Regions from separate parts of the Streptomyces sp. NPDC005863 genome, predicted to be linked through region 4. Evidence: riboswitches for the same ligand, from Rfam matches in the RefSeq annotation. Region 4 holds a riboswitch; each other region holds the start of a gene.
What was found. A riboswitch is a leader RNA that binds a small molecule or an ion and turns the genes downstream of it on or off. The one in region 4 is predicted to bind cobalamin.

Region 1 (6,916 bases), on a different contig from region 4:
ACGGACGTCGACCAGATCGCGGCCGTCTACGAGAAGGTCGTCACGACCTACGACATCCCGCGGCTCGACATGGACATCGAGGTCGACGCCCTGGACAACGCGGCCGGCATCGACCGGCGGAACAAGGCCATCAAGAAGGTCCAGGACTGGGCCGCCGCGAGCGGCCGCAAGCTGGAGGTCTCGTACACCCTGCCGACGACGACCCGCGGCCCGGCGGCCAGCGGTCTCGCCGTGCTCAAGAACGCGGTGGCCAACGGCGCGCGGATCGACGTCGTCAACCTCATGACGTTCGACTACTACGACAACGCCTCGCACGACATGGCCGAGGACACCAAGACCGCCGCCCAGGGCCTCTACGACCAGCTCGCCAAGCTCTACCCGGGCAAGAGCGCGGCCCAGCTGTGGGGCATGATCGGCGTCACCGAGATGCCCGGCGTCGACGACTTCGGCCCGGCCGAGACGTTCACGCTCGCCGACGCCCGCGAGGTGTACGACTGGGCGGGTGCGAAGGGGATCAACATGATCTCCTTCTGGGCGCTCCAGCGCGACAACGGCGGCTGCCCCGGCGGCGCCGCGGCGGACAACTGCTCCGGCATCGAGCAGAACACCTGGGACTTCTCCCGCATCTTCGCGCCGTTCACCAGCGGCGGCACGGCGCCGAGCGACGACTTCTCGCTGACGGCCACCCCGGAGTCCGGCACGGTCAAGGCAGGCGCCTCCACGAGTGCGACGGTACGGACGTCCGTGACCGCGGGCAGTGCCCAGACCGTGAAACTCACCGTCAGCGGCGCTCCCGCCGGCGTCGCCGCCTCCCTCAGCCCCACGTCGGTGACGGCCGGAGGCACCTCGACGCTCACCGTCGCAACGACCGCGGCAGCCGTCAACGGCACGTACAAACTGGTGGTGAGCGGCGCGAGCCCGTCCGCCGCACACACGGCGACGTACACCCTGACCGTCACCGGCGGCAGCGGCAACCAGTGCACGGCGGCGCCCTGGGCCTCGGGCACGGTCTACACGGGCGGCCAGCAGGTGTCGCACAAGGGCCACACCTGGAAGGCGAAGTGGTGGACGACGGGCGAGGAGCCCGGCACCACCGGACAGTGGGGCGTCTGGCAGGACCTCGGCGCCTGCTGACCCTCGTCCCCGTGGCTGAGCGCGGGTGGTCCCCCGGGACTACCCGCGCGGCCCGATCGAAACGGGAAACCCTAGCGGCACTTGGCCCGCAGGTCGGCGATGGCGTTCTCGAAGTCGGCGAGCGACTCGAAGGCGCGGTACACGGAGGCGAACCGCATGTACGCCACCGGGTCCAGCTCGCTGAGCGGCTCCAGGACGGCCAACCCCACCTCGTGGGTGGACAGTTGGGCGCTGCCCGACGCCCGTACGTTCTCCTCCACCTGCTGGCCGAGCCGTTCGAGCATGTCCTCGGTGATGGGGCGGCCCTGGCACGCCTTGCGGACGCTGCTGACGATCTTGGTACGGCTGAACGGCTCGGTCACGCCGCTGCGTTTGACCACGAGCAGGGAGTAGGTCTCCACCGTGGTGAACCGGCGCTGGCAGTGGGTGCACTGCCGCCGGCGACGGATGGAGGTCCCGTCATCGGTCGATCGACTGTCGATGACGCGGCTGTCGGGGAGCCTGCAGAAGGGGCAGCACACCGTACGTGTCCTTTCCGATTCCCTCGGAGGGTCAGGGTGTCTTCCGGCGTCCGGCCGACCGTGAGCAGATATCCGATGATAACCGATCTGACCTGCCTCTTTACGCCAGTTCTACCGCACGCCGGATCTGCCGCACCGCGTCACCGGGGTGCGGGGCCGGGCGCCCCGACGACGCCCGGCCCCGCGCCCGCGAGGATCACGAGCCGGACAGCTCCCCGCGGAGCGTCCTGGCCGCCGCGACCATGTTCTCCAGAGCGGCGCGGGTCTCGGGCCAGCCGCGGGTCTTGAGGCCGCAGTCCGGATTCACCCAGAGCCTGTCGGCGGGGATCGCCTCAAGTCCCGTACGCAGCAAGGCCGCTGCCTCCTCGGTGCTCGGTACGCGTGGGGAGTGGATGTCGTACACGCCGGGTCCTGCCTCCCGCGGGTAGCCGTGAGCGGCGAGTTCGCGGGCGACCTGCATGTGGGAGCGGGCCGCCTCCAGGCTGATGACGTCCGCGTCGAGGTCGTCGATGGCCTGCACGATGTCGCCGAACTCGGCGTAGCACATGTGCGTGTGGATCTGCGTGTCCGGCCGCACCCCGCTGGTGCTGAGACGGAAGGATCCGGTGGCCCATTCCAGGTAGGCGGGGTGGTCCGCGGCGCGCAGCGGGAGCGTCTCGCGCAGGGCGGGCTCGTCGACCTGGATGACCGAAGTCCCGGCCGCCTCAAGGTCGTTGACCTCGTCGCGCAGGGCGAGCGCGACCTGGCGGGCGGTGTCGCCGAGCGGCTGGTCGTCGCGGACGAAGGACCAGGCGAGCATGGTGACGGGGCCGGTGAGCATGCCCTTGACGGGGCGGCTCGTCAGCGACTGCGCGTACGTCGTCCAGCGGACCGTCATCGGCTCGGGCCGTGAGATGTCGCCGGCGAGGACCGGCGGGCGGACGTAACGGGTGCCGTAGGACTGCACCCAGCCGTGCTGCGTGGCGAGGTAGCCGGTCAGCTGCTCGGCGAAGTACTGCACCATGTCGTTGCGTTCGGGCTCGCCGTGCACCAGGACGTCGATGCCCGCCTTCTCCTGGAAGGACAGGACCTCGCGGATCTCGTTCCTGATGCGCTCCTCGTATCCGTCCGTGTCGATCCGTCCGGCCCGCAGGTCGGCGCGGGCGGTGCGCAGTTCGGTGGTCTGCGGGAAGGAGCCGATGGTCGTCGTCGGAAGCAGCGGCAGACCGAGAGCGGCGCGCTGGGCAGCCGCGCGCTCCGCGTATGGCTGCGAACGGCGGGCGTCGGCGTCGGTGACCGCGGCGGTGCGGGCGCGGACGGCCGGGTCGCGGGTGAGGGCGGAACCGGCGCGGGAGGCCAGGTCGGCGCGGTTCGCGGTGAGTTCGGCCGCGATGGCGCCGGTGCCCTGCGAGAGTCCGCGCGCCAGCACCGAGATCTCCTGCGTCTTCTGCCGGGCGAAGGCGAGCCAGCGTGCGACCTGCGGATCGATGTCCCGCTCGGCGCCGGCGTCCAGCGGGACGTGCAGGAGCGAGCAGGACGCGGCGACGTCCACGCGGTCGGCGAGACCGAGGAGCGTGCCCAGCGTGGCGAGGGACTTCTCCAGATCGTTGATCCAGATGTTGCGGCCGTTGACGACGCCCGCGACAAGCCGCTTGCCCGACAACCCGCCGACGGAGGCGAGGTCGCCGAGGTTGGCGGCGGCTGTCTCGGTGAAGTCGAGGGCCAGACCGTCGACCGGCGCCTTGGCCAGGATGCCCAGCGCGTCACCGAGGCGCCCGAAGTACGAGGCGACCAACAGTTTGGGGCGGTCGGTGAGGGCCCCGAGGTCGCGGTAGGCGCGCTCGGCGGCGTTCAACTCGGCCCGCGTGCGGTCCTGGACCAGGGCGGGCTCGTCCAGCTGGACCCACTCGGCGCCCGCCGCACGCAGGTCCGCGAGCACCTCGGCGTACACGGGCAGCAGCCGGTCGATGAGCGTCAGCGGGTCGAAGTCCGCGGCCACGCCCGGCGCGGGCTTGGCGAGCAGGAGGTAGGTCACGGGGCCCACGAGGACGGGGCGTGCCGTGTGCCCGATCGCGAGGGCTTCCGTCAGCTCGGTGACCTGCTTGGCGGAGTCGGCCCGGAACACGGTGTCGGGGCCCAACTCGGGCACCAGATAGTGGTAGTTGGTGTCGAACCACTTCGTCATCTCCAGCGGCGCCACGTCCTGCGTGCCGCGCGCCATCGCGAAGTAGCCGTCGAGGGCGTCGGCCTGGACGGCCGCGCGGTGCCGCTCGGGGACAGCGCCGACCATGACACTGGTGTCGAGAGCGTGGTCGTAGTACGAGAAGTCCCCGGTCGGCACCTCGTCGATGCCGGCGTCGGCCAACTGCTGCCAGTTGGAACGGCGCAGGTCCGCCGCGGTCTCCCGGAGGGCGGCAGCGGTGGCGCGGCCCTTCCAGTACCCCTCGACGGCCTTCTTCAGTTCCCGGTTCTGACCCTGGCGGGGGTAGCCGTACACGGTGGCTCGTGCCGCCGCGGCCGCGGGCTGCGCTGTCACGGAACTCTCCTTCGCGAGATGTGTCCTGGTTCTCCCGGAGACCGGACATGGCGCGAAGGGACGACCGACCGGGCGGACCACGTCGCGGGCGGATGCCGCGCGTGCCGCTCGATATGTACGCCGACCCGCCCACGAGGTCACCGAAAGGGCCGCACGCGATCGGTCGCGTGCGGGCAACGGGCAGGTCTTCGGACTCGCGGGCACGTCGCGTGTCGGCCGGACACGGGACACCTACTGGCCGTCGCTTCCCGGACCCGGTCGGGTCCAGTGCTGTTGACGGCGGTCGTTCCCACTCACCGCTGCGGGGCAGTCCCGGATTCCCACCGGGTTCCCTCTTACGACGCATCCCGCCTGGCGGACGGGGCGAACCAGCTGCACCGCTCACCCTAGGCGCACGCCAACCGATCGCCCACCCCGGCCCGCATGTCGGAATGTGAAGCGGGTCACGAGCGTGACAGCGGCTGTGCCCAGGACCGGCTGTCAGTGGGTGGGGCTAGCGTGGGGAGAGATGAGCCCGGCGCGAGCGAACGAAGGTGGACCATGACCACATTGGAGAACCGGCCGAACACCGCACTCCTTGTCATCGACGTGCAGCAGGACGTCGTCGAGGGGAGCCACCGGCGCGACGAGGTCGTCGCGAACATCTCCGGACTCGTCGAGCGGGCGCGGCAGGAAGGGGTTCCGGTCGTCTGGGTGCAGCACTTCGACGAGGGACTCACGCGCGGGAGCGACGGCTGGCGGCTCGTCCCTGAACTCACCCCCATGGACGCCGAGCCGATCGTCGAGAAGAGCTACGGCGACGCGTTCGAGGACACCACGCTGGAGGCCGTGCTGTCACGGCTCGGGGTGGGGCGGCTCCTGGTCACGGGCGCGGAGACCGACGCGTGCATCCGCTCGACCCTCCACGGCGCGTTCGTCAGGGGGTACGACACGACGCTGGTGAGCGACGCCCATACGACGGTCGACAAGACCGCATGGGGCGCGCCGACGCCGGACTTGGTCGTCGCACACACGAACCTGTACTGGGCCCGCCAGGCGGCGCCGGGTCGGGCGGCGGGGGCGGTCGAGACCAAGAACGTCGTCTTCGACAACGCCTCCTGACGAGCCGCGCCTCCTGACGACCCGGACGCCATGGGCCGCGCCCCGGCCGCGACTCAGTGACTGCCCACGAGACCCAGGCCGGGTCCGCCGGACAGCAGCGGGCGCAGGGCCGCCTGCGCCCGCTCGAAGTAACCCGGGACCTTCGTCGCGCTCTGGGCGTACCGCACGGCGTTCGCCAACTGGGCGGCCTCCGCGGCGCCCGCGGCCTCGGCGGCCCCGGTGGCTCCGGCTGCCCCCGCGGTCTCGACCGCCGCCGCTGCGAGCGGCACCGCGGCGGGCCAGGCCATCACCACGAGCGTGACGAGCAGAGCCGCGCCGAGGCCGATGGCGAGCCACTTCTTCAGCTCCCTGCCGTCGGCGTCGTTGTCGTCCCAGTACTGTTGCATCGCGGGCAGCAGCACGAGCTGATGCTGGTTCTCCAGTTCGCGCAGGCGCCGGGCGACCCTGTTGAGCACTTCGAGGGGCGCGCCCTGCGGCAGGGGGGTGGTGTGGATCTCGTACAGCACCAGGCCGTCCTTGCCGATGCCGTCGGGACGGAACGTGGGTTTGTAGCAGATCCATTCGTACTTGACGCTGCCGGGCGCCCCCGTGGCGGCCTGGGTCGGCAGGAGCGGGTAGTACAGCTCGTGCCAGTACGGACGCCAGGTCGACCGGCGCACCTCGATCCGCGTCGGGACGCCGAGGCTCACCCGCCCGGCGCGTTGCAGGGAGAGCATCTCCTGGAGGGCCGGGTCGATGACGAAGCGTTTCAGGGTGTCCATCTTGTGCTTGAGGTCTTCGACCTCGGCGTCCTTGGCCTCGTCGACCGTGGTCACCTCGACGAGTTCGAGGAGCAGGGTCGTGCCCTCGGTCCGGACGCCGAGGATGTCCGAGCGGAGCTGCCGGCCGGACGTCTGCGTCTTGATGTTGCGCCGCAGGGCGTCGCGGCCGAACACATTGCGGTACTCACGGAGGATCCACTTGGCGAGGATCTCGGTCACACCGCGGAACCGCTTGGTGTTCAGATAGCTGATCTCGCTGATGACCTCGGAGTCCGGGTAGCGCTGCGTGTAGTACTTCGTGAAGCACTCGACCATGTAGTACTCCGCGGTGAGCCCCTCCAGGTACCGCCGCATGGCGTCGATGTTGCCGTTGGCGTCCGCGCCGACCTTGCGGGTCGGCAGCGTGCAGAAGGAGTCCAGGAGCCGGATGTCCGCCATGGCGCTCCCGCTAGCCGTTCTCGGAGAAGTCGGAGCCGACCTCGATGTCGAGGCCGCTGCACGGCGTGTACTCGAACCAGGTGCCGACGAGGTTGCCCTCCGCGTCGGTGGAGATGTCCGACGCTTCCTCCGTGCCGCCCGCCGACGAATCCGCGCCCTGGCTGGTGACGACGAACGGCGCGGTGCGCCCCGGGTTCTGGTACAGATACGGCCGGCCCCAGGGGTCGTTGAGGACCAGGTTCGGACTGGCGTCGAGCAGCACCCGCAGGCCCTGCCGGGTGCTGGGGTAGTACTCCGGCTCGATCGGCGCGCCCCGCCACTTCGGGTCCACCCGCTGTTTCGCCTTCTCGGCGTACGCCTCGAGCGCCGTGACGATGGCCTCGATCTCGCGCCATGCCCGCTGCTGGTTCACGGTGATGAGCGGCCTGGCCCGGGCGGCGACGTCG
Region 2 (6,916 bases), on a different contig from region 4:
ACCGCGAGCTGGCAGAAGGTGTTCTCCGACGATCCGCGCGTCGGCTTCTTCCAGCAGCGCGCCGACTACCGGGACGCCATCGACGACGGGAAGATCCTGCCGCCCGCCAAGACCATGGACGACATGCACACCGTCGTCACCAACTCCACGGTGGACGGCGTCCTTTCGGCGGTGCTCGCGCTGCTCGTCGTCGTCGTGATCGTGGACGCCGCACGCGTCTGCGTCCGGCACGTCCGCGCCCCCGAGGCCTCCCGGCTCACGGAAGCCCCGTACGTGGAATCGCGGTTGACCGCCCCGGCCGGACTCTTCGCGACCCGCGAGGAGAAAGAGGAGGAACGGCGCGAGCGGGACCGCGAGGGTGTGACGCCGTGACCTGGCTGCTGCGCGGAGTGCGCTGGATGCGCTGGTACGTCAGGGAGTTGACGGACGAGAGCGCCTACGAGCGGTACGTGGCTCATATCCGCAGGGACCATCCGGACGCAACCGTCCCCAGCCGACGCGCATTCGAGCGGATGCGGACGGACCAGCAGGAGTCGGACCCCCGGCAGGGGTTCCGCTGCTGCTGAGCAGGGACATCGCACGGAGGGTGACCCGTCCGTTATCCGGACGGGGGTTCCATACCGCGAGACTGTGGCTTAGATTTCCCGCACGTTAAGCATGGGATAAGTGAGGGAACGGAGCCGCGACATGTCAGATGCGCCGGAAGTGAACAGACCGGTCGTCACACCGGTCCGCGTGGTCATCGCCGTCTGCCTTGTCGCGCCCTTCGTGGCGATGCTGTGGGTGAGCTCCTACGCCAAGATCGACCCGGCCCTGATCGGCATCCCGTTCTTCTACTGGTACCAGATGCTGTGGGTGCTCATCTCCACGGTGCTGACGATGACCGCGTACAAGCTGTGGCAGCGTGACCAGCGCTCCCGCAAGGCCGCGCAGGCCCAGGGGGGTGCCGGAAAGTGACCACACTCGCATCGGGCGGCGTGAACGGCGTCGCCCTCGGGGTCTTCATCTTCTTCTTCGTCGCGGTCACGGCGATGGGCTTCCTGGCCGCGCGCTGGCGCAGGGCCGAGACGCAGTCCCTGGACGAATGGGGCCTGGGCGGCCGGTCGTTCGGCACCTGGGTCACCTGGTTCCTGCTCGGCGGCGACCTGTACACCGCGTACACCTTCGTGGCCGTCCCGGCGGCGATCTACGCGGCGGGCGCGGCGGGCTTCTTCGCCGTCCCGTACACGATCCTCGTCTACCCGCTGATCTTCACCTTCCTGCCGCGCCTGTGGTCGGTCTCGCACAAGCACGGCTACGTGACCACCTCGGACTTCGTGCGCGGGCGGTTCGGCTCCAAGGGTCTCTCGCTGGCCGTCGCGGTCACCGGCATCCTCGCCACGATGCCGTACATCGCGCTCCAACTGGTCGGCATCCAGGCCGTTCTCGACGTCATGGGCATCGGTGGCGGCCCGGACACCAACTGGTTCGTCAAGGACCTGCCGCTGCTGATCGCGTTCGCGGTGCTCGCCGCGTACACGTACTCCTCGGGGCTGCGCGCGCCCGCGCTGATCGCGTTCGTGAAGGACGGGCTGATCTACCTCGTCATCACCGTCGCGATCATCTACATCCCGATCAAGCTCGGCGGCTTCGACGACATCTTCGCCAAGGCCGGCGACGCCTTCGGGGTGGTCAACGAGGGCACGGGCAAACCGCGCGGCGCCCTCGCGCCGCCCGAGGCCGGCCAGTGGACGTACGCGACGCTGGCGCTCGGCTCGGCGCTCGCGCTCTTCATGTACCCGCACTCGATCACGGCGACGCTCTCCTCCAAGAACCGCAACGTCATCCGCCGCAACACCACGATCCTGCCGCTCTATTCGCTGATGCTGGGCCTGCTCGCGCTGCTCGGCTTCATGGCGATCGCGGCCGGGGTCAAGGTCGACAACGGTCAGCTGGCCATCCCGCAGCTCTTCGAGGACATGTTCCCCGACTGGTTCACCGGCGTCGCCTTCGCCGCGATCGGCATCGGCGCGCTCGTGCCCGCCGCGATCATGTCCATCGCGGCCGCGAACCTCTTCACCCGCAACATCTACAAGGACTTCATCAAGCCCGACGCGACGCCCGAGCAGGAGACCAAGGTCTCCAAGCTGGTCTCGCTCCTGGTGAAGGTGGGCGCCCTCATCTTCGTCCTCGGCATGGACAAGACCGTGGCGATCAACTTCCAGCTGCTCGGCGGCATCTGGATCCTGCAGACCATGCCCGCGCTGGTCGGCGGCCTGTTCACCCGGTGGTTCCACCGCTGGGCGCTGCTCGCGGGATGGGCGGTCGGCATGGTCTACGGCACGCTGGCCGCGTACGGCGTCGCCTCGCCCACGCAGAAGCACTTCGGCGGCTCGTCCGACACGATCCCCGGCATCGGCGAGATCGGCTACATCGGCCTCACCGCCTTCGTCCTGAACGTGGTGGTCACCGTGGTCCTCACCTTCGTCCTGAAGGCGCTGAAGGCCCCCGAGGGCGTCGACGAGACGTCTCCGGAGGACTACACGGCGGACGCGGGCGACCCCGGCGTCGTGGAGGAACTGCCCCCGGCCACCGCGGGCGCCGGCCACTGACCCCGCTCCCGCGGGGCTGAGTCCGCTCCCGCACCGCCGACGCACGAGGGCCGCCGGAAAACCGGCGGCCCTTTGTCGTGCGCTGTTGCACACTGCGCCCCATGGACATCACGATCAGAGCGGCACACCCCGAGGAGTACGCGGCGCTGGGCGACCTCACCGCGCAGGCCTATCTCGACGACGGACACCTGGACTACGGCGCGGAGGACCACTACCTGCCCGTGCTGCGGGACGTGGCGGGGCGCGCGGCGCACGCCGAGATCCTGGTGGCCGTGGCGGACGACGGCGCGCTGCTCGGCGGGGTCACCTTCGTGCCGTCCGGCGGCGCGCTGGCCGACATCGCGCGGGGCGACGAGACGGAGATCCGCATGCTGGCGGTCTCGCCCGCGGCGCGCGGCCGCGGGGTCGGCGAACTGCTCGTCCGCGCATGCCTGCAGCGGTCCAGGGAGGCGGGCAGGCGCCGGCTCGTGCTGTCCTCCTCGCCCTCCATGCGGACCGCACACCGGCTCTACGAACGCCTCGGCTTCGTGCGGACCCCGGAGCGCGACTGGTGCCCGCTGCCCGACCTCCCGCTGCTCACCTACGCGTTGACACTCTAGGCCCCACCCTCCGCGATCCGACACAAGATGTGGGCCTGCTTCCGCGAGCCGACACAAGATGTATGCTCGTGCTCGCTGTCGCCGCAGGGGAATCCGGTGCAAGTCCGGAACTGTCCCGCAACGGTGGACGTGTACGCCTTTGTCGTACGCGGAGTCCGAAGACCTGCCGGCAGCGCACCCGTGCCGTCCGGCCCGGGTGCCGACCGTCCGGGCCTCGTGGAATGGGCCGGTGGACGCGGTACGCCGCCCTGTCCGGGTGCGCCCGTGTGTGCCGTCCCCTCGCGCAGGCCCAGAGCCGAGCGAGGGAGAGCTCCACGTGACCATCGCGCCTGCCGAACCTGCGTCAGCGCGGGCACCGCGACCCAGTGCCAGCACCGACAGCACCGACAGCACCGAGGGTGCCGACGCGCCGGGGACCGCGCTGCTGCGCACCCTGACCGACCTCACCGCCGACCTCCCCGACGCCGACCCCGGCCGGGTCGCCGCCGCCGCGCTGCGCGGCCGCTCGGCCAGGGCCGACGAGGCGGAGCTGCGCACGCTCGCGACCGAGGCGGCCGCGGGGCTCATCTCCGAGGACCCGGCGTACTCCAAGCTCGCCGCCCGGCTGCTCTCCCTCTCCGTCGCCGCCGAGGCCGCCACGCAGGGCGTGCGCTCCTTCACCGAGTCGATCGCGGTCGGCCACCGCGAGGGCCTGATCGCCGACCGCACCGCCGACTTCGTCGCCGCGCACGCCGCCCGGCTCGACGCGCTCGTGGACACCGCGCTCGCCGACGGCGCCGACTTCCGCTTCGGCTACTTCGGCCTGCGCACGCTGCATAGCCGCTATCTGCTGCGCCACCCCCTCACCCGGCAGGTCATCGAGACGCCGCAGCACTTCATGCTGCGCGTGGCGAGCGGCCTGGCCGAGGACGGCAGCGTCCGCGCGCTCGACGAGGTCGCCGCGCTGTACCGCCTGATGAGCCGCCTGGACTACCTGCCGTCCTCGCCGACGCTCTTCAACTCCGGCACCCGCCACCCGCAGATGTCCTCCTGCTACCTCCTCGACTCCCCGCTGGACGAGCTGGACTCGATCTACGACCGCTACCACCAGGTCGCCCGGCTCTCCAAGCACGCGGGTGGCATCGGCCTCTCGTACTCCCGGATCCGCTCCCGCGGTTCGCTGATCCGCGGCACCAACGGGCACTCCAACGGCATCGTGCCGTTCCTGAAGACGCTGGACGCCTCGGTCGCCGCGGTCAACCAGGGCGGGCGGCGCAAGGGCGCGGCCGCGGTCTACCTGGAGACCTGGCACTCCGACATCGAGGAGTTCCTGGAGCTGCGCGACAACACCGGTGAGGACGCGCGCCGCACGCACAACCTCAACCTCGCGCACTGGATCCCGGACGAGTTCATGCGCCGGGTCGCCGCCGACCTGCCGTGGTCGCTCTTCTCGCCGTCCGACGTGCCGGGCCTCGTCGACCTGTGGGGCGACGACTTCGACGCCGCGTACCGCGCGGCGGAGGCCGCGGGCCTGGCCAAGAAGACCATCCCGGCCCGTGAGCTGTACGGCCGCATGATGCGCACCCTCGCGCAGACCGGCAACGGCTGGATGACGTTCAAGGACGCCGCCAACCGCACCGCCAACCAGACCGCCGAGCCCGGCCACACCGTGCACTCCTCGAACCTGTGCACGGAGATCCTGGAGGTCACGGACGACGGCGAGACGGCGGTCTGCAACCTCGGCTCGGTCAACCTCGGCGCGTTCGTGGAGAACGGCGACATCGACTGGGAGCGCCTCGACGCGACCGTCCGCACGGCCGTCACCTTCCTGGACCGCGTCGTCGACATCAACTTCTACCCGACCGAGCAGGCCGGCCGCTCCAACGCCAAGTGGCGCCCGGTGGGCCTCGGCGCGATGGGTCTGCAGGACGTCTTCTTCCAGCTGCGGCTGCCCTTCGACTCCCCCGAGGCGCGCGCCCTCTCCACCCGCATCGCCGAGCGCATCATGCTCGCCGCGTACGAGGCCTCCGCCGACCTCGCCGAGCGGAGCGGCCCGCTGCCCGCCTGGGAGAAGACCCGCACCGCACGCGGCATCCTGCACCCCGACCACTACGACGTGGAGCTGACCTGGCCGGAGCGGTGGGCGGCGCTGCGGGAACGTATCGCCGCGACCGGCATGCGCAACTCGCTGCTGCTCGCCATCGCGCCGACCGCGACCATCGCGTCCATCGCCGGCGTGTACGAGTGCATCGAGCCGCAGGTCTCCAACCTCTTCAAGCGCGAGACGCTCTCGGGTGAGTTCCTCCAGGTCAACGCCTATCTGGTGGAGGAGCTGAAGCGGCTGGGCGTCTGGGACGCGCAGACCCGCGAGGCGCTGCGCGAGGCCAGCGGCTCGGTGCAGGGCTTCAGCTGGATCCCGGCGGACGTCCGCGCGCTGTACCGCACCGCGTGGGAGCTGCCGCAGCGCGGCCTGATCGACATGGCCGCCGCGCGCACCCCGTTCCTGGACCAGGCGCAGTCGCTCAACCTGTTCCTGGAGACGCCGACCATCGGCAAGCTCTCCTCGATGTACGCGTACGCCTGGCAGCAGGGCCTGAAGACCACGTACTACCTGCGCTCGCGCCCCGCCACCCGCATCGCGCGCGCGGCCGGCGGCTCGAACACGGCCGCCACCGCCCCCGCCCCCGTCCCCGCGCAGGCGACCCCCGAAGACGCCGTCGCCTGCTCCCTGGAAAACCCCGAGTCCTGCGAGGCCTGCCAGTAATGAGCACCACCAACTCAGAGAAGAACCTGCTCGACCCGGGCTTCGAGCTGACCCTGCGCCCCATGCGCTACCCGGACTTCTACGAGCGCTACCGGGACGCGATCAAGAACACCTGGACCGTCGAGGAGGTCGACCTCCACTCCGACGTCGCCGACCTCGCCAAGCTCTCGCCCGGCGAGCAGCACATGATCGGCCGGCTGGTCGCGTTCTTCGCGACCGGCGACTCGATCGTCTCCAACAACCTCGTGCTGACCCTCTACAAGCACATCAACTCCCCCGAGGCGCGGCTGTACTTGAGCCGTCAGCTCTTCGAGGAGGCCGTGCACGTCCAGTTCTATCTGACGCTGCTCGACACCTATCTGCCCGACCCGGAGGACCGTGCGGCGGCCTTCGACGCGGTCGAGGAGATCCCCTCCATCCGTGAGAAGGCCGAGTTCTGCTTCCGCTGGATGGACTCGGTGGAGAAGCTGGACCGCCTGGAGAGCAAGGCCGACCGGCGCCGCTTCCTGCTGAACCTGATCTGCTTCGCGGCGTGCATCGAGGGGCTCTTCTTCTACGGCGCCTTCGCCTACGTGTACTGGTTCCGCAGCCGCGGCCTGCTGCACGGCCTGGCCACCGGCACCAACTGGGTGTTCCGCGACGAGACGATGCACATGAGCTTCGCCTTCGACGTGGTCGACACGGTCCGCAAGGAGGAGCCCGAGCTCTTCGACGACGCGCTGCGGCAGCAGGTCACGGACATGCTCAAGGAGGCCGTCGAGGCCGAGCTGCAGTTCGCCCGTGACCTGTGCGGCGACGGTCTGCCCGGCATGAACACCGACTCGATGCGCGAGTACCTGCAGTGCGTGGCCGACCAGCGGCTGCAACGCCTCGGCTTCGCGCCGGTCTACGGCTCGGAGAACCCCTTCTCCTTCATGGAGCTGCAGGGCGTCCAGGAGCTGACCAACTTCTTCGAGCGGCGGCCCTCCGCGTACCAGGTCGCG
Region 3 (6,916 bases), on a different contig from region 4:
TAGGGGACCGCGCGCGGGGCCCGGCAGGGACCGCGCGCAGGGACCGCAAGAAGCGGGCCGCGAGGAGCGGACCGCCCGCCGCGTACGGACCGGAAGCAGCGACGCATCTGATGCCAGGACAATTCGAACCGATGCCGGGGGGCGGCGCAGCCGTCGCGCTCGACGAGGTCGAGATCTCGATCATCCGTTCCCTCGCCGTGCAGCTCCTCGAGCTGATCGGTCCCGGGCCGGGCGGCGAGGTCTCCGACGACCCCCTCGCGGAGCTCTTCGCCGAGGGGCCGAGCGAGCCGCCCGCCGACCCGGTGATGAAGCGCCTGCTGCCCGACGCGTACGGCGGCCCGGGGGGCGAGGACGGTTCGGCGGGGGGCCCCGACGAAACGCGGGCGTACTCCGCGGAGTTCCGCCGCTTCACGGAGAACGATCTGCGGGCCAAGAAGCGCGACGACGCCCTCGTGGTGATCCGCTGCCTGGACGCGACGACCGCCGCCGGCGACGGCGGAGCTGTCCTGAAACTGTCGGTCGAGGAGTCCCGCCACTGGCTCGGCGCCCTCAACGACCTACGGCTCGCGATCGGCACCCGCCTGGAGGTCACCGACGAGGAGGACGTCGATCTGCTCTACCGGCTCCCCGACAGCGACCCCCGCAAGCCCATGGTGATGGCCTACCTCTGGCTGGGCGGACTGCAGGAAACCCTGGTCGGGACGTTGCTGGACTGATCGGTGCGGCCCTCGCCACACTTAGGTGCAGAGGGCAGCAAAATTTGTTGTAGTAGACAGGTTCCGTTCATCGGGCGGGCCGTTCGCTCAGCGGATCCTCAAATCCGGATAACGATCGCGTCACGGCATTGCCCTGCTTTGCCATGTCTAGGGCGCTTTGTCCGCTTCTCCCTGTGTTCTGCGCCACAGGTGGCTCATTTCCTCACTTCGTTCACCGTGATACATCTTCACGACCGCTCGGCGACGCCACCCATGTCGCCGAGGGCGCTTCAGCCGGCAGACCGCCGGTAGCACTCCATCCATATCCGGGGGGATCAGGACCTGATCCGCAGCCACAACGCAGATGTGCGGGCGCGGATCAGCATGGAGAAAGGCGTCACCATGACCTCAGTGCAGGTCGAAGAGCACCACGGCGAGCCTGGCGGCAATGGTGTCGTGCAGGGCGGCCCGTCCGGCGAGGGCGAGGGTTACCAGCGCGGGCTCGGAGCCCGGCAGATCCAGATGATCGCGATCGGCGGTGCCATCGGCACCGGCCTGTTCCTCGGCGCGGGCAAGGCCATCCACAAGGCCGGTCCCAGCCTCATCCTGGCGTACGCCATCGCGGGCCTCGTCATCTTCTTCATCATGCGGGCGCTCGGCGAGCTCCTCATGTACCGGCCCGTGTCCGGCTCCTTCTCGGAGTACGCACGCGAGTTCATGGGCCCGTTCTTCGGATTCGTGACCGGCTGGACGTACTGGCTCTTCTGGGTCGTCACCGGCATCACGGAAGTCACCGCGGCCGCCCAGTACATGCAGTACTGGACCCACGACTCGTTCCCACAATGGGCCTACGCGCTCGTCTTCACCGTCATCCTGTACGGCGCGAACCTCATCTCCGTGAAGCTCTTCGGTGAGCTGGAGTTCTGGTTCTCGATGGTCAAGGTCACCGCCATCATCGGCATGATCCTGATCTGCGTCGGCATCCTCACCATCGGCTTCTCCGACGCCGGTGACACCGCGTCGGTGACCCACCTCTGGGACGAGGGCGGCTTCTTCCCCAACGGCATCGGCTCCACGCTGATGACCCTGCAGATCGTGATGTTCGCCTTCCTCGCCGTCGAGCTGGTCGGCGTCACCGCGGGCGAGTCCAAGGACCCCAAGACCGTCCTGCCCAAGGCCATCAACACCGTGCCGTGGCGCATCGCCGTCTTCTACGTCGGCGCGCTGATCATGATCCTGTCGGTGGTCCCGTGGACCTCATTCAAGCCGGGCGTCTCGCCGTTCGTGAAGGCCTTCGAGGAGATGGGTCTCGGCGTCGGCGCCGCCATCGTGAACTTCGTGGTCCTCACCGCCGCGCTCTCCTCCTGCAACTCCGGCATGTACTCCACCGGCCGCATGCTGCGCGACCTGGCGCTCAACGGCCAGGGCCCGAAGTTCTTCACCAAGCTCACGAAGAACGGCCTGCCGCTGACCGGCACCACCGTCTCGGCCGCGTTCATGCTCGTCGGCGTCTGGATCAACTACCAGTGGCCGGGCGAGGCGTTCAACTACGTCGTCTCCTTCGCGACCATCTCCGGCATGTGGGCCTGGATCATGATCCTGTGCTGCCAGATCCGCTACCGCCGCAAGGCCGACCGCGGCGAGCTGCCGCAGTCCACCTTCCGGGCGCCCGGAGCCCCGTACACCAGCTGGTTCGCGCTGCTCTTCATCGGCATGGTCATCGTGATGATGGGCGTCGACAAGGACGCGCGGATCTCGCTGTACGCCGCCCCGGTCTGGGCCGCGATCCTGACCGTGTCGTACCTGGTGCTCAAGAGCCGCAACCCGCAGGCCGCGGCCTTCAACCGGCAGAAGGTCGGCGTCCAGGGCGGTACGTCCGACAGGGACCCGCTCGACAAGGACTGACCGGCCGTCCCCAAGGCCGCTGTCCAGCATGTGGGCCCGCCCGTACCACACTTCGGTACGATGCGGGCCCTCTGCTTATCCTGGCTCCCATGCTGACCATCACCCAGGCCCTCCACGACCAGATCGTCGCGCACGCGCGCAAGGACCACCCCGACGAGGCCTGCGGCGTGGTCGCGGGACCGGAGGGCACCGACCGGCCCGAGCGGTTCATTCCGATGCTCAACGCCGCGCGCTCGCCCACGTTCTACGAGTTCGACTCGGGTGACCTGCTCAAGCTCTACCGCGATCTCGACGACCGCGACGAGGAGCCGGTGATCGTCTACCACTCGCACACGGCGACCGAGGCCTACCCCTCGCGCACCGACATCACGTACGCCAACGAGCCCGGCGCGCACTACGTCCTGGTCTCCACCGCCGACACCGACGGCGCGGGCCCCTTCCAGTTCCGCTCGTACCGGATCGTGGACGGCGAGGTCACCGAGGAAGAGGTAAAGGTCGTCGAGGCATACTGAGCTTTACTCATGAGGGCGGCAGGACCCAGGAAGCCGGTGCGAACCCGGCACGGTCCCGCCACTGTGACCCCGTTCCACCCGGCAAGCAGCGCCGGGGCCGGGGGAGTCAGGAACTGACCTGCCGCCCTTCTCCACGCAACACAGGGGACGCGGAAATCCCCTGGAGGAGGCAGCTCAGCCATGTCCCGCCGTCACCGCCACCCCGGCATACGCGCACTCGCCGCGGCCACCCTGCTCGTCCCGCTCGCCGCGTGCTCGTCCTCCGGTTCCGGAGGTGACGCGAAACCCGCCGCCAAGGCCGCCGGATTCCCGTACACCGTCACCAACTGCGGTGTGCGGACGACGTACGACGCACCCCCGAAGCGCGCCGTCACCATGAACCAGCACACCACCGAGGTGATGCTGGAACTCGGCCTCGCCGACCGCATCGCGGGCACCGCCTACCTCGACGACAAGGTCCTGCCGAAGTACGAGAAGGCGTACACGTCACGCCCCGCGCTCGCCGAGGAGTACCCCTCGTACGAGAAGCTGCTCGCCGCCAACCCCGACTTCGTGTACGGCGGTTACCCGAGCGCCTTCCTCGCGGGCGACGGCCGCGGCCGCCCCGCGCTCGCCAAGTCGGGCATCAAGACCCGCCTGAACGTCGAGGGCTGCGCGAAGAAGCCGGTCTCCATGGACGACGTCTACCGCGAGGTCCGCGAGGTCGGCGCCACCTTCGGGGTGCGCGGCCGCGCCGAGAAGTGGGTCGAGGGCGCCCGCAGCGAACTGGCCGCCACCGCGGCGAAGTCCCGGGGCAAGAAGCGGCACTCCGTCTTCGTCTACGACAGCGGCGACAAGACCGCGTTCACCGCGGGCGGCCGCGGCATCGGCAACGACATCATCGAACGGGCCGGCGGCCGCAACGTCTTCGCCGACGTCGACAAGTCCTTCACCGACGCCTCCTGGGAGAAGGTGGTCGAGCGCGGGCCCGAGACCATCCTGATCCTCGACTACGGCGCGACGACGGTCGCCCAGAAGAAGAAGCGCCTCCTGGACGACCCGGCCCTCCAGGACGTCCCGGCCGTCAAGAACAAGAGCTTCGCGGTGCTGCGGCTGTCGGACGTGGTCACCGGCGTACGAGCACCGCAGGCGGTGAGGAAGCTGGCGGCGCAGCTGTGAGGGGCATCCAGCCCGCGCGGCGGCTCATTCAGCCTGTCGGGCGACTCATTCAGCCCGCGGGGCGGATCCTTCAGCCCGCGGGGCGACTCATCCAGCCCGTGGGGCGGATCTTTCAGCCCGTCCGGCGTTTGAGGACGAGCCCGAAGGGCGATCGACGGGACGCACGGGGGCGCCGCCTCCTCACCCTGACAGGGCTCACCGTGGCCCTCGCGGCAGCGATACTCGCCGGGCTGGCCTTGGGCTCCGTCCGCATCCCGCCGGGCGACGTGGTCGAGGCCCTGACGGGCAGGGCGGAGCCCTCCCCCTTCCGCACCATCGTGCTGGACGTCCGCCTCCCCAGGGTCCTGCTCGGCGCAGCCGTAGGCGCGGGACTCGCCGTCATCGGCACCGTCCTGCAGGCCCTCGTCCGCAACCCCCTCGCCGACCCGTTCCTGCTCGGCGTCTCCTCCGGCGCCTCCGTCGGCGCGGTCTCCGCGATCGTGCTCGGCGGCGTCTTCGGGCTCGGCGCAGCCCTGTCGACCACCGTCACCATCCCGGCCGCCTCCTTCGCGGGCGCCCTGATCTCCCTGGTCCTCGTCTACTCGCTGGCCAGGAGCGGCGGCGGCTTCGCCACCGGCCGGCTGATCCTCGCGGGCGTCGCCGTCTCGTACATCCTCACCGCGCTGACCAGCCTCATCCTGGTCACCGCCGACAGCGCCGACCACCTCAAGGAAGTCCTGTACTGGACGCTCGGCGGACTCGGCAGCGCCCGCTGGGGCATGATCGCCCTGCCCTGCGCGGCCCTGCTCGTCGGCACGGCCCTCCTGATGGCTCTGGCCCGCCCCCTCGACCTGCTCCTCGCCGGCGAGGAGGGCGCCACCGTCCTCGGCCTGGACGCGGCCCGCTTCCGCGCCGGAGTCTTCGTCCTCGTCTCGCTGCTCACCGGCGTCCTGGTCGCCTACAGCGGGGCCATCGGCTTCATCGGCCTGATGGTGCCGCACGCCGCCCGCATGCTGGTCGGCGCCGCCCACCGCGCCCTGCTCCCGGTGGTGGCGCTGATGGGCGCGGTCTTCCTGGTCGCCGCCGACCTCGCCGCGCGTACCGTCGTCGCCCCGCAGGACATCCCCGTCGGCGTGCTCACCGCGCTGACCGGCGGACCGTTCTTCCTGTGGCTGCTGCGGCGGCGCCCCGAAGGAGTGGCGGTATGACCCATCCGCCCCATCCGCCCCGGACGGTCGGCGCGCTGCGCGCCGAAGCACTCTCGTACGAGGTGGAAGGACGTCTCCTCGTCGACGCCGTCGACCTCACCGCCGACCCCGGCGAGACCGTCGGCGTCGTCGGACCCAACGGCAGCGGCAAGACCACCCTGCTGCGCTGCGTGTACGGCACGCTGCGCCCCACCGCGGGCCGCGCCCTCCTCGACGGCGACGACCTGCACACGCTGTCCGCGAAGGCGCGCGCCCGCCGCCTCGCCACGGTTCCGCAGGACGGGCAGACGGCGTTCGAACTCACCGTCCGGCAGGTCGTCGCGATGGGCCGCTCCCCGCACAAGCGGTTCTGGGAGGCCGACACGGCCGCCGACGACACGCTCGTCGCGGCGGCGCTCGCCCGGGTCGGCGTCGAGGAGCTCGCCGACCGCGCCTTCCCCTCGCTCTCCGGCGGCGAGCGGCAGCGCGCGCTGGTGGCCCGCGCGCTGGTCCAGGAGCCGACCCTGGTCGTCCTCGACGAACCCACCAACCACCTGGACATCCGCTACCAGCTGGAGATCCTCTCCTTCGTACGGGGCCTGGGCACGACGAACCTCCTGGCCCTGCACGACCTGAACCTCGCCGCGTACTTCTGCGACCGCCTGTACGTCCTCGACGGCGGCCGACTCGTCGCCTCCGGGGCGCCGAAAGAGGTCCTCACCACCGAGCTGCTCGCCACCGTGTACGGGGTGACCGCCGAGGTCAGCACCCATCCGCTGACCGGCGCCCCGACGGTCGTCTATCTGCCGCCGCCCGCATCCTGAACGGATTCCGTCCACCAGCTGAGATCACACTCCGGGATCCGGACCGGGAATCGATACGATGACCGCATGGTTCCCCACGACGTGAGCGAAAAGACGCCGGGCGCACTGCTCGTTGCGCGGCTGCACGTCGACCTGTGCCGCCTCGCCAGCGCGATCTGTTCCCGCTGAACCGCACGGCCGTGGCGCCGTCGCACTCCGTACGTCCGCGTGCCACCGGGCACCGCACCACGGCGGGCACAGCGCAGCAGGCGCGCCGCCACCCGTACTTCTCGCACTCCTCGCACTCCTCGCACTCCTCGCACTCCTCGTACTTCCCGCACTCTTCGCACTCTTCGCACTCTTCGCACTTCTCGACCCACGACAGGAGCCCCAGCATGGCCATCGAGGTCCGCATCCCGACCATCCTCCGCACCTACACCGACGGCGAGAAGGCCGTCCAGGGCAGCGGGGACACCCTCGCCGAGCTCTTCACCGACCTCGACTCGCGCCACAACGGCATCGCCGAGCGCATCGTGGACGGCGACAAGCTGCGCCGCTTCGTGAACGTGTACCTGAACGACGAGGACGTCCGCTTCCTCGACGGCATCTCCACGAAGCTCGCCGACGGCGACAGCGTCACGATCCTGCCGGCCGTCGCCGGCGGCATGGTCTAGGCC
Region 4 (6,916 bases):
TGCCGCCGCGACGTCCCCGTACGACCAGGTACTCCAGGCCCGCGTGGTGGGCCGCGAGCGCGTCCTTGGACTCGGCCGCGCCGACGAAGCCGACCGGGATGCCGAGGACGGCGGCCGGGCGGGGCGCGCCCTCCTCGATCATCTCCAGGAGGCGGAAGAGGGCGGTGGGCGCGTTGCCGATGGCCACGACCGCCCCTTCGAGGCGGTCGCGCCAGAGTTCGAGGGCGGCGGCGCTGCGGGTGGTGCCGAGGCGCGCCGCGAGATCCGGCACGGACGGGTCGGCGAGGGTGCAGATCACGTCGTTGCCGGCGGGCAGCCGCTTGCGCGTGACGCCGCTCGCGACCATGTTCGCGTCGCACAGGATCGGCGCGCCGTCGCGCAGCGCCTTGCGGGCGTCGGCGATCACGCGCGGGCTGTACGAGAGGTCGCGCACGAGGTCGACCATCCCGCAGGCGTGGATCATCCGGACCGCGACCTGGCTGACGTCGGCGGGCAGACCCTTGAGGTCCGCCTCCGCGCGGATGGTGGCAAAGGACTCGCGGTAGATCGCCGCGCCGTCCTTCTCGTAGTCGAACACTGTGCTCTCGCTCATCTCGTGGCCGTGGTTTTCGTGGTGGTACGTGCGGTGGTGACCGTCTCGGTCAGGGTTGTGCCCGTGACCCGTGCGGGTTCCTCGCCGGGGGCGTGCACCGTGACCTCGTACCGCCCTTCGCCGGTGGCGAGTACGTCGACCCACGCCCCGTGCGGGTGGCCGCAGCGCCGTTCGCAGCCGGACCAGTGGACGGGAAGGCCGCCGGGGCCCGGCACGGCGTCCGCGCGGACGTCAGCGCGGGACTTGGCGCAGCCGGGGCGGCCGGTGCAGGCGCCGACGCCGAGCCAGGGCGCGTCGGGGGTGGTGAGGTATCCGGCGCCGCGGAGCGCGGCAAGCCGTTCCCGGGCGGCGACGTCGTCGGCGAAGCCGGGCAGCACGAAGCCGCGCCAGGGCGTGACCCGCAGCTCGTCGCCGGGCAACGGCAACAGCGCCCGCCACGCGTCGACGCTCACCCGCCCGAGCGGCGCACCGACGAGGACGGCCCGCCCGTGGACGCCGGGTGATGGCGGACCGGTGACGGGTACGTCCGGGATGGCGACGGGTACGGGTACGGGCGGACCGGTGACGGGTACGTCCGGGAGGCCGACGGGCGCCTCAGCGCCGGCGACCGGCACGTCCGGGAAACCGGCCGGTGCCTCACCAGCGGCGACCGGCACGTCCGACGGGCCGGCGGGCGCCTTCCCGGTGGCGACCAACGCGTCCGGCAAGCCGACCCCCGCCCCCGCCGCAGCGGCCACCGCAACCCCCGCCCCCTTCAACGCCCCCGCCACATCCACGTCCCGCCCCGCCGGCAGCTCCCGTACCCGCCACGCGCCGTTGCCCGCCTCGCGGGCCTCGTCCAGGAAGGCGCCGGCGGCGGCGAGGGCCGCGCGCGGTGCGTCGGTCGCGGCGATGCGGACGGCGCGCCCCGCGACCCGTACGACCGCCGTACCCCCCGATTCTGCGATCAAGGTCACATCGCCGCCCAGCCCGGCCACGTCCCCGCGGCCGTCGTCCAAGACGAACAGGAAGCGGCCGGAGAGCTGCGTCGCCCACTCCGCCCCGCAGAGGAGTCCGTCCAGCTCACGGGCCCACAACTGCACGTCGGCGTGGCCGAGTCCGTCCGTCGTGGCCAGCGGGGACGCCACCACGTTCCGGACGCGCTCGTGCCGTTCCGAGGGCAGCAGGCCCGCCCCGGTGAGCAGGCGGGAGAGTTCGCCGCCGCAGGCCTCGCCGAGCCCGCGCAGCTCGATGTTGCCCCGCGAGGTGATGCTGAGGTTGCCGTCCGCCAGGCGCTCCGCCACGTCGGCGAGCACCTCGACCTGATGGCCCGTCAAGAGGCCGCCGGGCAGCCGGAGTCGGGCCAGGCGGCCGTCGTCGGCGAGGTGCAGGCGGAGCGCTCCGGGGCAGGCGTCACCCCGGTCACGTATGGGGTATTCGCCCTGGTCTGGGGAGGGTGCTCGGGTGGGCGGCATGGCGGCGAGCATACCCACGCCGATCCGGCCGGTCGCCTCCCGAGACGGGCCGTCCCGGCAGGTGGCCGCCCCGCTCGCGGCGGGCAGGACTTACTATGCAGGCGGCGGGCGCCGAGCCCGTCGACGCCAGCGACGGCGTGGGTCCACCAGGACCCGAGGGAGGAAGCCCGGTGCGAATCCGGCGCGGTCCCGCCACTGTGAGCCCCACCCGTGGGGTGAGCCAGGAACTCCCGCCGTCCATACGACCACCCGGGGCGCGGACACCCCGAGGAAGGCCTGCGCCCGCATGCTTCTGCTGTTGTCGACCTCCGACACCGACCTGCTCAGCGCCCGCGCGGCGGGAGGCCCGGTCGACTACCGGTTCGCCAACCCCTCGCGCCTGGACCTCGACGGGCTGCCCGCCCTGCTCGACGGCGTCGACCTCGTCGTCGTACGCCTCCTCGGCGGTGTCCGCGCCTGGCAGGACGGCCTCGACCAGCTCATCGCCACCGGCCTCCCGGTCGTCGTGCTCACCGGCGAACAGGCACCCGACGCCCAGCTGATGGCGTCCTCCACCGTGCCGGTCGGCATCGCCGCCGAGGCGCACGCCTACCTGGCGCACGGCGGCCCCGCCAACCTGGAGCAGCTGGCCCGCTTCCTCTGCGACACCGTGCTGCTCACCGGCCACGGCTTCGAGCCGCCCGCGCCCGCCCCGTCCTGGGGCCCGCTGGAGCGCACGGCCCGCGCGGACGTCGAGGGCCCGACCGTCGCGGTGCTCTACTACCGCGCCCACCACATGAGCGGCAACACCGCCTTCGTGGACGCCCTGTGCGGCGCGATCGAGGACGCCGGGGCCCGCCCGCTGCCGCTGTACGTGGCCTCGCTGCGCGCCCCCGAGCCCGAGCTGATCGACGCGCTGCGCGCCGCCGACACCATCGTGACCACCGTCCTCGCGGCCGGCGGCACCAGGCCCGCCGAGGCCTCCGCGGGCGGCGACGACGAGTCGTGGGACGCGGGCGCCCTGTCCGGCCTGGACGTGCCGATCCTCCAGGCGCTCTGCCTGACCGGGTCGCGCTCCGCCTGGGAGGAGAACGACGAGGGCGTCTCGCCGCTCGACGCCGCGAGCCAGATCGCGGTGCCGGAGTTCGACGGCCGCCTCATCACGGTGCCCTTCTCCTTCAAGGAGATCGACGAGGACGGGCTCCCCGCGTACGTGGCCGACGCCGAGCGCGCGGCCCGCGTCGCCGGCATCGCCGTGCGGCACGCCCGCCTCAAGCACATCCCGGCCGCCGACAAGCGCCTCGCGCTGGTCCTCTCCGCCTACCCGACCAAGCACTCCCGCATCGGCAACGCGGTCGGCCTCGACACCCCCGCCTCCGCCGTGGCGCTGCTGCGCAGGCTGCGCGCCGAGGGGTACGACTTCGGGCCCGAGGCCGACATCCCCGGCCTGGTCTCCGGCGACGGCGACGAGCTGATCCGCGCCCTGATCGACGCGGGCGGCCACGACCAGGAGTGGCTGACCGAGGAGCAGCTCGCCGCCAACCCGGTGCGCATCCCGGCCGCCGACTACAAGCGGTGGTACGCGACGCTCCCCGCGGAGCTGCGCGAGTCCGTCGAGGGCCACTGGGGGCCGCCGCCCGGCGAGATGTTCCTGGACAGGTCCCGGGTGGGCGACGGCGGCGACCCGGAGGGCGACATCGTGCTCGCCGCCCTGCGCCGCGGCAACCTGCTCATCCTCATCCAGCCGCCGCGCGGCTTCGGCGAGAACCCGATCGCGATCTACCACGACCCGGATCTGCCGCCGTCGCACCACTACCTGGCGGCGTACCGCTGGATCGCGGCCGCCGACTCCGACGGCGGCTTCGGCGCCGACGCGATGATCCACCTCGGCAAGCACGGCAACCTGGAGTGGCTGCCCGGCAAGAACGCGGGCCTCTCCGCCGCCTGCGGCCCGGACGCCGCACTCGGCGACCTGCCGCTGATCTACCCGTTCCTGGTCAACGACCCGGGCGAGGGCACACAGGCCAAGCGCCGCGTGCACGCCACGCTCATCGACCACCTGGTGCCGCCGATGGCGCGCGCCGACTCCTACGGCGACATCGCGCGCCTGGAGCAACTCCTCGACGAGTACGCCCAGATCAGCTCCATGGACCCGGCGAAGCTGCCCGCGATCCGCGCGCAGATCTGGACGCTCATCCAGGCCGCCAAGCTCGACCACGACCTGGGTCTGGAGGACCGTCCGGACGACGACGGCTTCGACGACTTCCTGCTGCACGTCGACGGCTGGCTCTGCGAGATCAAGGACATGCAGATCCGCGACGGTCTGCACGTGCTGGGCGCGGCCCCGGCCGGCGCCGACCGCGTCAACCTCGTCCTCGCGATCCTGCGGGCCCGCCAGGTCTGGGGCGGCACCACCGCACTGCCGGGTCTGCGCGAGGCCCTCGGTCTCGACGAGTCCGCGGCGACCCGCACCGGCGCCGACGAGGCCGAGGAGAAGGCCCGCGCGCTGGTCCAGGCGATGGACGACGCGGACTGGGACCTCGCCGCGCTCCCCACCGACCAGGGTGAACAGGTCGCCGCCGTCCTGGAGTTCGCGGCCCGCGAGGTCGTCCCGCGCCTCGCAGGCACGACCGCCGAGCTCGACCACGCGGTGCACGCCCTGAACGGCGGCTTCGTCCCCGCGGGCCCCTCGGGCTCCCCGCTGCGCGGCCTGGTCAACGTCCTGCCGACCGGCCGCAACTTCTACTCGGTCGACCCCAAGGCCGTCCCGTCCCGCCTCGCGTGGGAGACCGGCCAGGCGCTGGCCGACTCCCTGCTGGAGCGGTACAAGTCCGACAACGGCGCGTACCCCACCTCCGTCGGCCTGTCGCTGTGGGGCACGAGCGCGATGCGCACCGCGGGCGACGACGTCGCGGAGGCCATGGCGCTGCTCGGCGTCCGCCCCGTCTGGGACGACGCGTCGCGCCGCGTCACCGGCCTGGAGGCCATCCCGTACGAGGAGTTGGGCCGCCCGCGCATCGACGTGACGCTGCGCATCTCGGGGTTCTTCCGCGACGCGTTCCCGCACACCATCGGCCTGCTCGACGACGCGGTACGGCTCGCCGCCGCCCTGGACGAGCCCGCCGACCGCAACCACGTCCGCGCCCACGCCCAGGCCGACCTCGCCGAGCACGGCGACGAACGCCGGGCCACCACCCGCATCTTCGGCTCCCGCCCCGGCACGTACGGCGCGGGCCTGCTGCAGCTCATCGACTCCCGCGACTGGCGCACCGACGCCGACCTCGCCGAGGTGTACACGGTGTGGGGCGGTTACGCGTACGGCCGCGGGCTCGAAGGGCGCCCGGCGCGCGCCGAGATGGAGACCGCGTACAAGCGCATCGCGGTGGCCGCGAAGAACACCGACACCCGCGAGCACGACATCGCGGACTCGGACGACTACTTCCAGTACCACGGCGGCATGGTGGCGACCGTGCGCGCGCTGCGGGGCACCGCCCCGGAGGCGTACATCGGCGACTCCACGCGCCCCGAGACGGTCAAGACCCGCACCCTCGTCGAGGAGACCTCGCGGGTCTTCCGGGCCCGCGTCGTCAACCCCAAGTGGATCGAGGCGATGCGCCGCCACGGTTACAAGGGTGCCTTCGAACTCGCCGCGACCGTGGACTACTTGTTCGGGTACGACGCCACGACGGGCGTCGTCGCCGACTGGATGTACGACAAGCTCACCGAGACGTACGTCCTCGACCCGACGAACCGTCAGTTCCTCCAGGAGAACAACCCCTGGGCGCTGCACGGCATCGCGGAGCGCCTCTTGGAGGCGGAGTCGCGCGGCATGTGGGCGAAGCCGGACCCGGCGGTGCTCGAAGCGCTGCGCCAGGCCTACCTGGAGACCGAGGGCAACCTGGAGGACGAGGGCTGAGCCCCTCGCCCGCCACGGCGGCCGGCCCTCACCGCGCCGGCCGGCCGCCGTCCAGCCAGGCCAGCGCGGCCGTCGTCAGCGCGGTGACACCGGTGGTGAGCGTCGGCTCGACCAGCGGCGCGAAGGACGGCGAGTGGTTCGAGGGGATGTCCCGCTCGAAGGTGCCCGCGCGCTGCGCGGCAATCACCTCGTCCGCGTCGGCGCCGCCGAACAGCCAGTAGCAGAGCGGGACGTGGCCCTGCGCGGCGGTGGCGAAGATCCCGACGTCCTCGCTGCCGGTGACCTGTCCCGGGTCGACGACCCGCTCCGTGCCGAGGACCGCGCTGATCGCGGCCATCGTCCGGTCGACGGCGTCCGCGTCGTTGATGACGACGGGGAAGGTGTCGATCTCCGTGATCTCCGGCTCCTTCTCCGCCCCGGCCGTGGCGGCCTCGCCCCTGATGATGCGCTCGACGGCGGCGAGGACGCGGGTGCGGACCTCGGGCGTGTAGGTGCGGATGTTGAGCTGGAGCTCGGCCTCGTCGGGAATGATGTTGTGCTTCGTGCCCGCCCGCACCGAGCCGACGGTGACCACGGCCGTCTCCCCGCCCGCGATCTCCCGGGACACCACCGTCTGCAGCCGCATCACGGTCGACGCGGCGAGCACGACGGGGTCGATGGTCGTCTCCGGGCGCGAGCCGTGTCCGCCCTTGCCGAACAGCCGCACCCGCAGCGCGTCGGTCGCCGCGAAGGCCGCGCCCGGGTGCGCGCCGATCATGCCGGCGGGCAGCGGCGCGACGTGCTGGCCGAGCACGACGTCGGGCGTGCCGAACCGCTCGTAGAAACGGTCGTCGACCATCTCCTGCGCGCCCTGCCCGGCCTCCTCGGCGGGCTGGAAGACCGCGACGATCCGGCCGGACCAGTCGCCGCGGGCGTCGGCCAGCAGCTTCAGGGCGCCCAGCAGACAGGTGACGTGCATGTCGTGACCGCAGGCGT

Region 1: another riboswitch for cobalamin. It lies ahead of metE (5-methyltetrahydropteroyltriglutamate--homocysteine S-methyltransferase); the one in region 4 lies ahead of cobN (cobaltochelatase subunit CobN).
Region 2: another riboswitch for cobalamin. It lies ahead of ACFYO9_RS02695 (ribonucleoside-diphosphate reductase subunit alpha); the one in region 4 lies ahead of cobN (cobaltochelatase subunit CobN).
Region 3: another riboswitch for cobalamin. It lies ahead of ACFYO9_RS37190 (ABC transporter substrate-binding protein); the one in region 4 lies ahead of cobN (cobaltochelatase subunit CobN).

What each region holds. Positions count from the first base shown of each region.
Region 1 is NZ_JBIAII010000002.1:109,076-115,991, reverse strand. It holds gene ACFYO9_RS06840 (chitinase) at 1-1,134, shown strand, start outside; gene nrdR (transcriptional regulator NrdR) at 1,206-1,655, opposite strand; gene metE (5-methyltetrahydropteroyltriglutamate--homocysteine S-methyltransferase) at 1,852-4,170, opposite strand; cobalamin riboswitch at 4,332-4,558, opposite strand; gene ACFYO9_RS06825 (cysteine hydrolase family protein) at 4,711-5,271, shown strand; gene ACFYO9_RS06820 (hypothetical protein) at 5,325-6,470, opposite strand; gene ACFYO9_RS06815 (type II secretion system protein GspG) at 6,481-6,916, opposite strand, start outside.
Region 2 is NZ_JBIAII010000001.1:643,064-649,979, forward strand. It holds gene ACFYO9_RS02670 (carbon starvation CstA family protein) at 1-372, shown strand, start outside; gene ACFYO9_RS02675 (YbdD/YjiX family protein) at 369-566, shown strand; gene ACFYO9_RS02680 (DUF3311 domain-containing protein) at 688-957, shown strand; gene mctP (monocarboxylate uptake permease MctP) at 1,032-2,591, shown strand; gene ACFYO9_RS02690 (GNAT family N-acetyltransferase) at 2,693-3,190, shown strand; cobalamin riboswitch at 3,240-3,376, shown strand; gene ACFYO9_RS02695 (ribonucleoside-diphosphate reductase subunit alpha) at 3,507-5,933, shown strand; gene ACFYO9_RS02700 (ribonucleotide-diphosphate reductase subunit beta) at 5,933-6,916, shown strand, end outside.
Region 3 is NZ_JBIAII010000017.1:138,555-145,470, forward strand. It holds gene clpS (ATP-dependent Clp protease adapter ClpS) at 1-3, shown strand, start outside; gene ACFYO9_RS37175 (DUF2017 domain-containing protein) at 111-716, shown strand; gene ACFYO9_RS37180 (amino acid permease) at 1,098-2,600, shown strand; gene ACFYO9_RS37185 (M67 family metallopeptidase) at 2,690-3,112, shown strand; cobalamin riboswitch at 3,076-3,249, shown strand; gene ACFYO9_RS37190 (ABC transporter substrate-binding protein) at 3,293-4,270, shown strand; gene ACFYO9_RS37195 (FecCD family ABC transporter permease) at 4,399-5,457, shown strand; gene ACFYO9_RS37200 (ABC transporter ATP-binding protein) at 5,454-6,260, shown strand; gene ACFYO9_RS37205 (putative leader peptide) at 6,327-6,428, shown strand; gene ACFYO9_RS37210 (MoaD/ThiS family protein) at 6,635-6,913, shown strand.
Region 4 is NZ_JBIAII010000005.1:304,951-311,866, forward strand. It holds gene ACFYO9_RS20415 (precorrin-8X methylmutase) at 1-592, opposite strand, end outside; gene ACFYO9_RS20420 (cobalamin biosynthesis protein CobG) at 589-2,046, opposite strand; cobalamin riboswitch at 2,165-2,297, shown strand; gene cobN (cobaltochelatase subunit CobN) at 2,333-5,941, shown strand; gene ACFYO9_RS20430 (amidohydrolase) at 5,970-6,916, opposite strand, start outside.